DNA from 3 places in the Pseudomonas sp. F3-2 genome. Region 2 is predicted to be linked to each of the others. Evidence: predicted binding sites of a transcription regulator. Region 2 holds the regulator's gene; each other region holds the start of a gene.
What was found. The regulator FliA, encoded in region 2, starts transcription of late flagellar genes. The targets are predictions, from matches to a motif close to CTAAAGTTTNNNNNNNNNNNGCCGNTAA.
Positions count from the first base shown of each region.

Region 1 (3,274 bases), 310 kb from region 2:
GAGGTCATCTTCGATGTGCTGGACACCCCGATCGCGCCGGACGACACCATCCTGGAACTGCGCTGGAACAACTTCAACAACAGCCTGTTTCCGGCACTGGAGCAGGGGTTGTGGGTGTTGGCGCGGCGTCAGCCTCATTAATTGCCGTCGCGCCCGAGCGGCGTCAGCCAGGGCGATCATGCCGTGATCCCTGCGCTGGCGCCGTTGTTCATTGCCGACTTCGAGCACTACCGCGAGGTGCTGGTGCTCGCGGACGATCCGCGTCCGGGCGTGCCGCTGCGCACGTTGTCGAGCGCCGGATACCTGGGGCCGCTGCTGACCCGCTTCGGCACCCGCTACCACGTGCCGGACCTGCGCGGGGTGGCGTCGATCTGGTCCAAATACTACTTCATCAAACTCATCCCGCCGGTGGTTGCGGCCTCCTTGCTGCTTGACCGCCGCTTGCCGCTACACCTCGATCGCCTGCACGTGGTGCTCGACGACGAACAGTTGCCCGTGGCGTTCAAACTGCCCCACGAAGGTGAGCGCTGGGCACCCGCGCCGGCCGACGCTTTTCAGCGTTTTGACGCGTTGATCGAAGGCCATCTGCGGCCACTGATCGACGCCTTGGGCGGATACGCTGGCGTCTCGCCCCGAGTGCTGTGGAGCAATGCCGGTAATTATTTCGAGTGGCTGCTGGGGGTGCTCGCTGGCGCTATGCCCGGAGCAGACCTGAAAGACGGGCACGCGTTGCTCAACGCCCGGACCACGCCCGATGGCCGCCGCAATCCAATGTATCAGCCTGTACGCTACATGTCGGTTGATGGCCAGTCGGCGCTGAAACGCCAGCGTCGCGTGTGCTGCGTGCGTTATCGGGTGGATGATTTGCCTCATTGCGAGAACTGTCCACTGAGTGCAAGCAGGCGAAACGGTGATGCCGGGCCACACCTGATTTCAACCGGTTTGTAGCGTGTACGCGCGATAAAACTGCCATTGCTGATTTACCTGACGTCAAAAAGCCAGTAAAACCTTTCAAGTTGTATGACCTCTTGCCGATAGGTAAAGACCACATGACTGGAAGGTGTTTTCCCCCATGAAGCTTACCGTCAAGAGCAAGCTGCTCTGTCTTGCCATCATTCCCGCCCTGCTTTTCGCGCTGATTCTCAGTGGCGTGGCCGCGTGGATGCTGCAAAGCAGCGCTGATCAGGAAATGAAAGAAACCCGCGAGCAACTGGTCGAGCGCAATCGCCAGGTGTTGCAGAACTACGTGCAAGTGGCGCTGACCACGATCAAGCCATTGCACGACGCATCCGCTGCCGGTGACATGGCCGCGCGGGACAAGGCGCTGGAGTTGCTCAAGCCGATGAAATACGGCGATGACGGTTACTTCTTCGGCTACGACACCAAGGGCGTGCGGATCTTCCGCGGCGACAGCCCGGCCGGCGTCGGCAAGAGCTTCTGGGACACGCGCGATCCGGACGGCTCCTACCATTACCAGACCTTCGTGGAAGTGGCGAAAAACGGTAAGCATTACATCGATTACGCTGCGCCCAAGCCAGGCGATGAAGCCGTTCAGGTGCCCAAGCTCGGTTACACCGTGTACCTGGACAAGTGGGACATGGTGCTTGGCAGCGCGATCAACATGGACGACATCGATGCCGCCATGGTGAAGGAGCAGCAGGCAGTCACTCAGCGCACCCACACCATCCTGACCAGCGTGTTCGTTGTTACTCTGGTGCTGTTGCTGGTCACCGCTGCTGCAGGCATCTGGACCGCCAACGGCATCGTCCGTCCGCTGCGCGTGCTCAAGACCAACCTGGATGACATCGCAGCCGGCGACGGCGACCTGACCCATCGCCTGGTGGTCACCAGCCGCGACGAGCTGGGCGATCTGGCGACCTCGTTCAACCTGTTCGTCGACAAGATTCACGCCATGGTCCGGCAGATCGCGCAGATGACCACCGACCTTGCCGGCCTGGTGGAACAGGCCACGCAGCAGACCTTGCGCTCGGAGCAGGCGATGCAGCGTCAGCGGGAGGAGACCGATCAGGTCGCCACCGCGATTCACGAAATGTCTGCGGCCGCGCAAGAAGTCGCGAGCAGTGCGCAGCGTGCCGCCGAGGCTGCTTCGCAGACCGATGAGCAAGGGCAGGCCGCGCGCAAGGTGGTGGGGACCAGCATCACTGGCATGAGCTCGCTGGTGAACGACATCCGCCTGAGCGGCACCAGCCTGGACAGCCTGCAGCAGGACGTGCGCTCCATCGTTTCGGTGCTGGACGTGATTCGCTCGATCGCCGAGCAGACCAACCTGCTGGCGCTCAATGCCGCCATCGAAGCGGCGCGCGCCGGAGAAGCCGGGCGCGGTTTTGCCGTGGTCGCCGATGAAGTTCGCGCGCTGGCCAGCCGTACGCAGCAGAGCACGCAGGAAATCCAGGGCATGATCACCCGTCTTGAAACGGGCACCCATGCCTCGGTCGAAGCCATGCGTCGCTCCACCGAAGCCGGCGAGGGCGCCAATCAGAAGACCAACGAGGTCGGCGTTTCCCTGGATTCCATTTCCACGCTGATCGGCACCATCAACGCCATGAACGCGCAGATCGCCAGCGCCGCCGAGGAACAGACATCGGTCGCTGAAGAGATCAACCGCAGCGTGCACCAGATCGCCGGTGCCGTGGAAAACCTCGCCGAAGAAACCGAACAAAGCTCGCGCACCATGCGCGACGTGTCTGCGCTGGGCGGCAATCTCAGCGCGCTGGTCCGCCAGTTCAAGATCTGATGAATCGTTTAACCCCGCCGCTCGGGTAGAACCGGGCGGCAATAACTGGTTTAGTGACGCGCAAATACTTAGCCAGGCAATGATTAGCTGGCAATCGAATTTCCCTGCGCGCGACCTTTCAGGCTCGCTGCGTCGGGAGATCCATAAGAAGAAACCACAAGAAAAACGAAGCACACCCGTGTTCAGTCTCAGGAGAAGTGAAAGATGTTCGATGACGACACCTCCCCGGCGCGTCGCGATTTTCTACGCAAGTCGCTGACGCTCATCCCCGTCGTAACCCTGGCCAGTGCTGGCCTTCCTTCCAGTTCATTCGCGCAGACGCCGGCCAGCGATGCCGGGCAAACGCCTTCCGCCGTCCCAAGCGGCGAGTACAAACCGACCTTCTTTACCCCGCAGGAATGGACGTTTGTGATCGCCGCCTGTGACCGTCTGATTCCCTCCGACGCTGTCGGCCCCGGCGCCGTTGAGCTGGGCGTCCCCGAGTTTCTCGATCGCCATATGCAGACGCCTTACGCCAAT
Region 1 covers NZ_CP152388.1:3,781,908-3,785,181, reverse strand. Annotated here, with positions in the region: gene AAGQ88_RS17320 (formyltransferase family protein) at 1-141, shown strand, start outside; gene fhuF (siderophore-iron reductase FhuF) at 142-948, shown strand; gene AAGQ88_RS17310 (methyl-accepting chemotaxis protein) at 1,073-2,755, shown strand; gene AAGQ88_RS17305 (gluconate 2-dehydrogenase subunit 3 family protein) at 2,960-3,274, shown strand, end outside.
Region 1: AAGQ88_RS17310 (methyl-accepting chemotaxis protein) is a predicted target of FliA. The motif match lies at 1,011-1,038, and genes of this name have one in related genera.

Region 2 (3,274 bases):
CTTCATCGGCGCCGAAGCTCATTGGGGGTGCTCCTAAAATTAACCGTCAAACCGATCCGGAAGCTGTTCGGCGATCTGCGCGCATTGCCTTCGTCGAAGCATTGGCGCGCAGCTCAACAGCCACTTTCACATAGAACCCTGAATCGCAGACCCGCAAGCGGGAATCTAGAAGCCAAGGCTGGATAGCAGATCGTCTACATCATCCTGACCGGATACGACGTCTTCACGTTTATCGGCATGAATCTGCGGACCTTCACCCTTGGAATGAAGTTTTTCCTGTTCTTTTTGCTGACGGAACACTTCCTGGTCGTGTTCGATCCCTGCAAAGCGATCGACCTGACTGGCCATCAGCACCAGCTTGAGCAGATTGCTCTCCACTTCGGTGACCAGTGTGGTCACACGCTTGATGACCTGGCCGGTGAGGTCCTGGTAATCCTGAGCCAGCAGAATGTCGTTCAGGTGGCTGGCGACCTCGGCGGTCTCCTTCTCGCTGCGCGTCAGAAAACCATCGACGCGGCGGGCCAGATCACGAAACTCATCGGCACCGATCTCGCGACGCATGAAGCGTCCCCAATCGGCGCTCAAGGCCTTGGCATCGGCACTGAGGCCATTCATCAACGGCGTGCTCTGCTCGACCAGGTCCATGGTGCGGTTGGCCGCACCTTCCGTCAGCCTGACAACATACGACAGGCGTTCGGTGGCATCGGTGATCTGGGACACTTCTTCGGCTTGCGGCATGTGCGGGTCAATCTGGAAATTGACGATCGCACTGTGCAGCTCGCGCGTCAGTTTGCCGACTTCCTGATACAGGCCGCGATCCCGGGTCTGATTAAGCTCATGGATGAGTTGCACGGCATCGCCGAACTTGCCTTTTTCAAGGCTCGCGACGAGTTCTTGTGCATGTTTCTTCAGGGTCGACTCGAAGTCACCCATTGTCGAATCTTTGGAATCCATAGCGCCCTCGCAGCGGACATCAGCTATTGACGCGCTCGAATATCTTCTCGATCTTTTCTTTGAGCACTTGCGCGGTGAATGGCTTGACCACGTAGCCGTTCACACCGGCCTGAGCGGCTTCGATGATCTGCTCGCGCTTGGCTTCGGCAGTGACCATCAATACCGGCAAGTGACGCAGACGCTCGTCGGCGCGGACCTGACGCAACAGGTCGATGCCGGACATGCCGGGCATGTTCCAGTCAGTCACCAGAAAGTCAAAAGCCCCGCTCTGCAGCATCGGCAATGCGGTGGTACCGTCATCTGCTTCGGCCGTGTTGGTGAACCCAAGGTCACGCAACAGGTTTTTTATGATCCGCCGCATCGTTGAGAAGTCATCAACGATGAGGATTTTCATGTTCTTGTCCAATTCGACCTCCAAGCAGTCTTTAACGCGCCCAGCACCTGGACGCGCGTTCAATCAATACCGGCACAACCCAGTGATCGGCTCTACGAAAATAATAAGGGATGGTGCACATCGAGGGGTCACGAACACGGCGCAACAGGCCGTTCAAAGACCTGATCCGACCGGCTCCTGCCTTGTCTCTCCTGCTTCCCACACCACATTCAGCACAGCCGGTCTTACTTGCAACACGCGAACACCCTGTTCACGTGCGATGAATCAGCGCGCGCGCCACTCTCCCAACCGTCCACGCAACCGCGCGGCGCACTGGCTATGCAGCTGGCTGACCCGAGATTCGCTGACCCCCAGGACCTCACCGATTTCCTTGAGGTTCAGCTCTTCGTCGTAATACAGCGCCAGCACCAGGCGTTCACGCTCCGGCAGATTGGCGATGGCATCCGCCAGCGCAGCCTGGAAACGTTCGTCTTCCAGATCGCGCGACGGCTCCAGCGACTGGCTCGCGCCGTCCTCGTGCAGCCCTTCATGCTCGCCGTCCTGCAACAGGTCGTCGAAGCTGAACAGGCGACTGCCCAAGGTATCGTTCAAAATCCCGTAGTAATCATCGAGACTCAATTGAAGTTCGGCAGCAACCTCGTGATCTTTAGCGTCACGGCCGGTTTTTGCTTCAATTGCACGAATCGCGTCGCTGACCATGCGCGTATTCCGGTGAACCGAGCGTGGCGCCCAGTCGCCCTTGCGCACTTCGTCGAGCATCGCGCCGCGAATACGAATACCCGCGTAAGTCTCGAAACTCGCACCTTTGGTGGAGTCGTACTTGGTCGACACCTCGAGCAGACCGATCATGCCGGCCTGGATCAGGTCCTCGACCTGAACACTGGCCGGCAGTCGCGCCAGCAGGTGGTAAGCGATGCGCTTGACCAGCGGGGCATAACGCTCGATCAGTTCGTACTGGGAATCTTTGGATGATTTGCTGTACATGCGATAGCCACTTGCGGTCATGACACGGGCCCTGCGCTGGTCTGATGCACCAGGCGTTCAACGAAAAACTCAAGGTGACCGCGCGGGTTCGCCGGCAGCGGCCAGGTATCGACCTTCTGCGCGATGGCCTTGAACGCCAGCGCACATTTGGAACGCGGGAACGCTTCGTACACCGCACGCTGCTTCTGGACCGCCTTGCGCACGCACTCGTCGTACGGAACGGCGCCAACGTATTGCAGCGCGACATCGAGGAAACGGTCAGTCACTTTGGTCAGCTTGGCGAACAGGTTGCGCCCTTCCTGCGGGCTCTGCGCCATGTTGGCCAGCACGCGGAAGCGGTTCATGCCGTAGTCGCGATTGAGCAGCTTGATCAGCGCGTAAGCGTCAGTGATCGAAGTGGGCTCATCGCACACCACCAGCAGGACTTCCTGAGCGGCGCGCACGAAGCTGACCACCGACTCGCCGATCCCGGCAGCGGTATCGATCACCAGCACATCCAGGTTGTCGCCGATGTCGCTGAACGCCTGAATCAGACCGGCATGCTGCGCCGGAGTCAGGTGCACCATGCTCTGCGTGCCGGAAGCGGCCGGCACGATGCGTACGCCGCCCGGCCCCTGCAGCAGCACGTCGCGCAGCTCGCAGCGGCCCTCGATGACATCCGCAAGCGTGCGTTTGGGCGTCAGCCCCAGCAATACGTCGACGTTGGCCAGACCCAGATCGGCGTCCAGCAACATGACGCGACGCCCGAGCTCGGCCAGCGCCAGTGAAAGATTCACTGAAACGTTGGTCTTGCCGACGCCACCTTTGCCACCGGTCACCGCGATAACCTGTACGGGATGCATGCTGCCCATGTTAATTTTTTACCTTGTCTTGCTTAGACCTAAGCCACATGTAGGGCTGCACGTTCAGAGTGTGAACAATGCCTGGCAGACCATCGATGCA
Region 2 covers NZ_CP152388.1:4,087,289-4,090,562, forward strand. Annotated here, with positions in the region: gene AAGQ88_RS18480 (chemotaxis protein CheA) at 1-22, opposite strand, end outside; gene AAGQ88_RS18485 (protein phosphatase CheZ) at 166-954, opposite strand; gene AAGQ88_RS18490 (chemotaxis response regulator CheY) at 974-1,348, opposite strand; gene fliA (RNA polymerase sigma factor FliA) at 1,613-2,353, opposite strand; gene fleN (flagellar synthesis regulator FleN) at 2,350-3,183, opposite strand.

Region 3 (3,274 bases), 2.3 Mb from region 2:
CTGCGCCTTTGGCGATGCTCAGCGTCGATTCGGCGCGCTCGGTGCTGCTGCGCATCGAGTTTACCGCCTGCTCGGTACCGCCCTGAATGCTGCCGATCATGCGTTCGATTTCGCTGGTCGATTGCTGAGTGCGATGGGCCAGCGCGCGAACCTCGTCGGCCACGACCGCAAACCCACGGCCCGCTTCGCCTGCGCGTGCAGCTTCGATGGCAGCGTTGAGCGCCAGCAGGTTGGTCTGATCCGCCAGGCCGCGAATCACGTCCAGCACCTTGCCGATGTCGCGGGATTCCTCAGCCAGATTGCCGATCAGCGTCGCCGTGCCTTGCACGTCGCCACTCATGCGCTCGATGGCGCTGACGGTTTCCTGCACCAGATCGCGGCCATCGCTGGCAGACATGGTGGCGTTTTTCGACGCTTCCGACGTGCTCACGGCATTGCGTGCGACCTCTTCCACGGCGCTGGTCATCTCGTTGACCGCCGTTGCGGCCTGCTCGATTTCGTTGTTCTGCTGCGACAAGCCGCGCGCGCTCTCGTCGGTGACAGCGTTCAGCTCTTCAGCCGCCGAAGCCAGCTGAGTCGCCGAGCCGGATATGCGTTGCAGCGTGTCGCGCAGCTTGGATTGCATCTTCAGCATGGCTGCCAGCAGACGACCGGCTTCGTCGGTGCCGTCGACATGAATGGTGCGCGTCAGGTCGCCTTCGGCGATTTCTTCGGCTGCATTCAGGGCCGAAGCGATCGGGCGGGTGATGCTGTTGGTCAGCAGCCAGGCGAACAGCAATGTCAACGCAGTAGCGATGATCAGCAGCGTGACGACCATTGTGAAGGCCGTGGAGTACTGCTGCGATGCCTGGCTGTTGGTGTTGTTGAGCTGCTGCGTGTTGATTTCGATCAGTTTGCCCAGCACCACGTTCATCTGATCGGAGTTGGTCTGCAGATCGGCATTGAGCAGCGCCGTCAGCTCGTCGAGCTTGTTGGCGCTGCTCAGCGACTTCATGCGCTCTTCAAGCTGGCGATAGTCGTTGAGCAGTTTGACGTACTGATCGTAAGTCGCCTGCTCGTCGGGCGCGGAAATCAGCTTGATGTAGACCGCGCGCGCGTCGTCGATCTGGCGGTTGCGCATTGCCAGCAGCTCGATGGTTTTCTGCTGGGTGTCAGCGTCGCGGTTGAGCATCAGTCGGTACGACAGCACGCGCAGGCGAATGCTGCCTTCGGTCAGCCTGTCGAGCGCTTTGATGCTTGGCATGCTGTTGGTGGCCATGACCTCGGTCGCGTCGTTGATCTTGCTCATTTGCATCAGGGCGAAGACACCCAGAATGATCATCAGCACGCCGATGATGGAGAAGCCGAGAAACGCGCGAGGCGCGATATTCATATTACGTAGGGACATTACGGTTCCTGGGAAAGCCGCGTTCCGTGCGAGGCGGGGGAGAATAAATGACGAGGATGCACGGCTTATCGGTCGGTCCGTCAGACACTTGAACCCTTTGGTCCATTACTGTGCGCTTATGTCGCAGCCAGGCCAATCTGACGAACAGCAGGAACAAGATGGGCAAAACGCAGTCAATCAGGGCCCTGATGCGTTTGCGGGATTGAAGCGAAACAAGTGCTTTTTTGGTCGGTGTTGCGGCGTAAATGCCCTGATTTCACTGGTAGCTGAAGTGACTTTTCTTTATCGTACGCGCCCTTTGAAATTTGCCTGAGAAATCAAAATGTTGGAAGCATCCCTAAGCCAGTTGGAAAAGCTCGTCGGTGACCTGGTACAGCAGAATCACGACCTGCAGAACACGAACGCGCAGCTTGCCGAAGCGTTGAAACAGGCCAGGGATGACAACGACAGCCTGCAACTGAGTCTGCTGGAGCAGGAAGAGAAACAGGGCGCCACGGCAGCCCGCATTCAGGCGCTGGTTGATCGTGCGACCAGCGTCAGCGCGGTCAACGCATGATCCTGGACAGCGACACCACCAAGGTCATTTCCATCCTCGGCAACGACTACACGATCAAAGCGCCAGAAGGCCAGGAACAGGCCTTGATGGACGCGGTGACGATGCTCAAGTCGGCGCTGTCGGAAACCAAGCGCAGCTATCCGACCCTGATCGGTGATCGCCTGTTGGTGTTGGCCGCACTGAACCTGTGTTCCAAGCAGGTCGAATTGCAGCGCCGACACGCCGAAGAGCTGAGCCGGTATGAAGAGCAGGTCAGTGCGACGGTCGAGGTGATCGAGAAGACCATCGCGCAAGGGTGATGTCTCAGGCGCTCTGCGAACGGTAGGAGCGCGCCTCCCCGCGATGGGCGCGACGCGATTTTCAGATGCACGCGTCATCGTTCATCGCGGGCAAGCGCGCTCCTGCAACGGTGTCGTCCTGATCAGGCTCCCATCACCAACCGGATATCCGCTGCGAGCTCGCGCACGCGTGCTTCTTCAGTGTCCCACGAGCACATGAAGCGCGCGCCGCCGCTGCCGATGAAGGTGTAGAAGCGCCAGCCTCTGGCCGTCAGCGCGGCGATGGCCGCTTGCGAGAGTTGCAGGAACACGCCGTTGGCCTGGACCGGGAACATCAGCTCCACGCCCGGAATATCCTTGACCAGCTCCGCCAGCAATTGCGCGCAACGGTTGGCGTGCCGCGCGTGCTTGAGCCAGGCGTCGTTTTCCAGCAGCCCGACCCACGGCGCTGACAAGAAGCGCATTTTCGACGCCAGCTGGCCGGCCTGCTTGCAGCGATAATCGAAGTCTTCCGCCAGTTTGTGGTTGAAGAACAGAATCGCCTCGCCCACCGCCATGCCGTTCTTGGTGCCGCCGAAGCACAAGACGTCGATGCCGGCTTTCCATGTCAACTCGGCAGGCGTGCAGCCCAGATAGGCGCACGCATTGGCGAAGCGGGCGCCATCCATGTGCAGGTTCAGGCCCAGTTCCTTGCACGTGTCGCTGATGGCTTTCAACTCCTCGGGCAAGTAGACGCTGCCGACTTCCGTCGCTTGCGTCAGCGTCACGACGCGAGGCTTGGGGTAATGGATGTCGGCGCGCTTGAGGGCGACTTCACGAATGGAGTCGGGCGTCAGCTTGCCGTTCTCGCTGCGCGCGGTCAGCAGTTTCGAGCCATTGGAGAAGAACTCCGGCGCGCCGCACTCATCGGTTTCGACGTGAGCGGTTTCCGAACAGATGACGCTGTGATAACTCTGGCACAGTGACGACAACGCCAGCGAGTTGGCAGCGGTGCCGTTGAAGGCGAAGAAGACTTCGCAGTCGGTCTCGAACAACTGACGGAATTGATCGGCC
Region 3 covers NZ_CP152388.1:398,751-402,024, forward strand. Annotated here, with positions in the region: gene AAGQ88_RS01755 (methyl-accepting chemotaxis protein) at 1-1,387, opposite strand, end outside; gene AAGQ88_RS01760 (hypothetical protein) at 1,710-1,943, shown strand; gene AAGQ88_RS01765 (cell division protein ZapA) at 1,940-2,242, shown strand; gene AAGQ88_RS01770 (low specificity L-threonine aldolase) at 2,365-3,274, opposite strand, start outside.
Region 3: AAGQ88_RS01755 (methyl-accepting chemotaxis protein) is a predicted target of FliA. The motif match lies at 1,453-1,480, and genes of this name have one in related genera.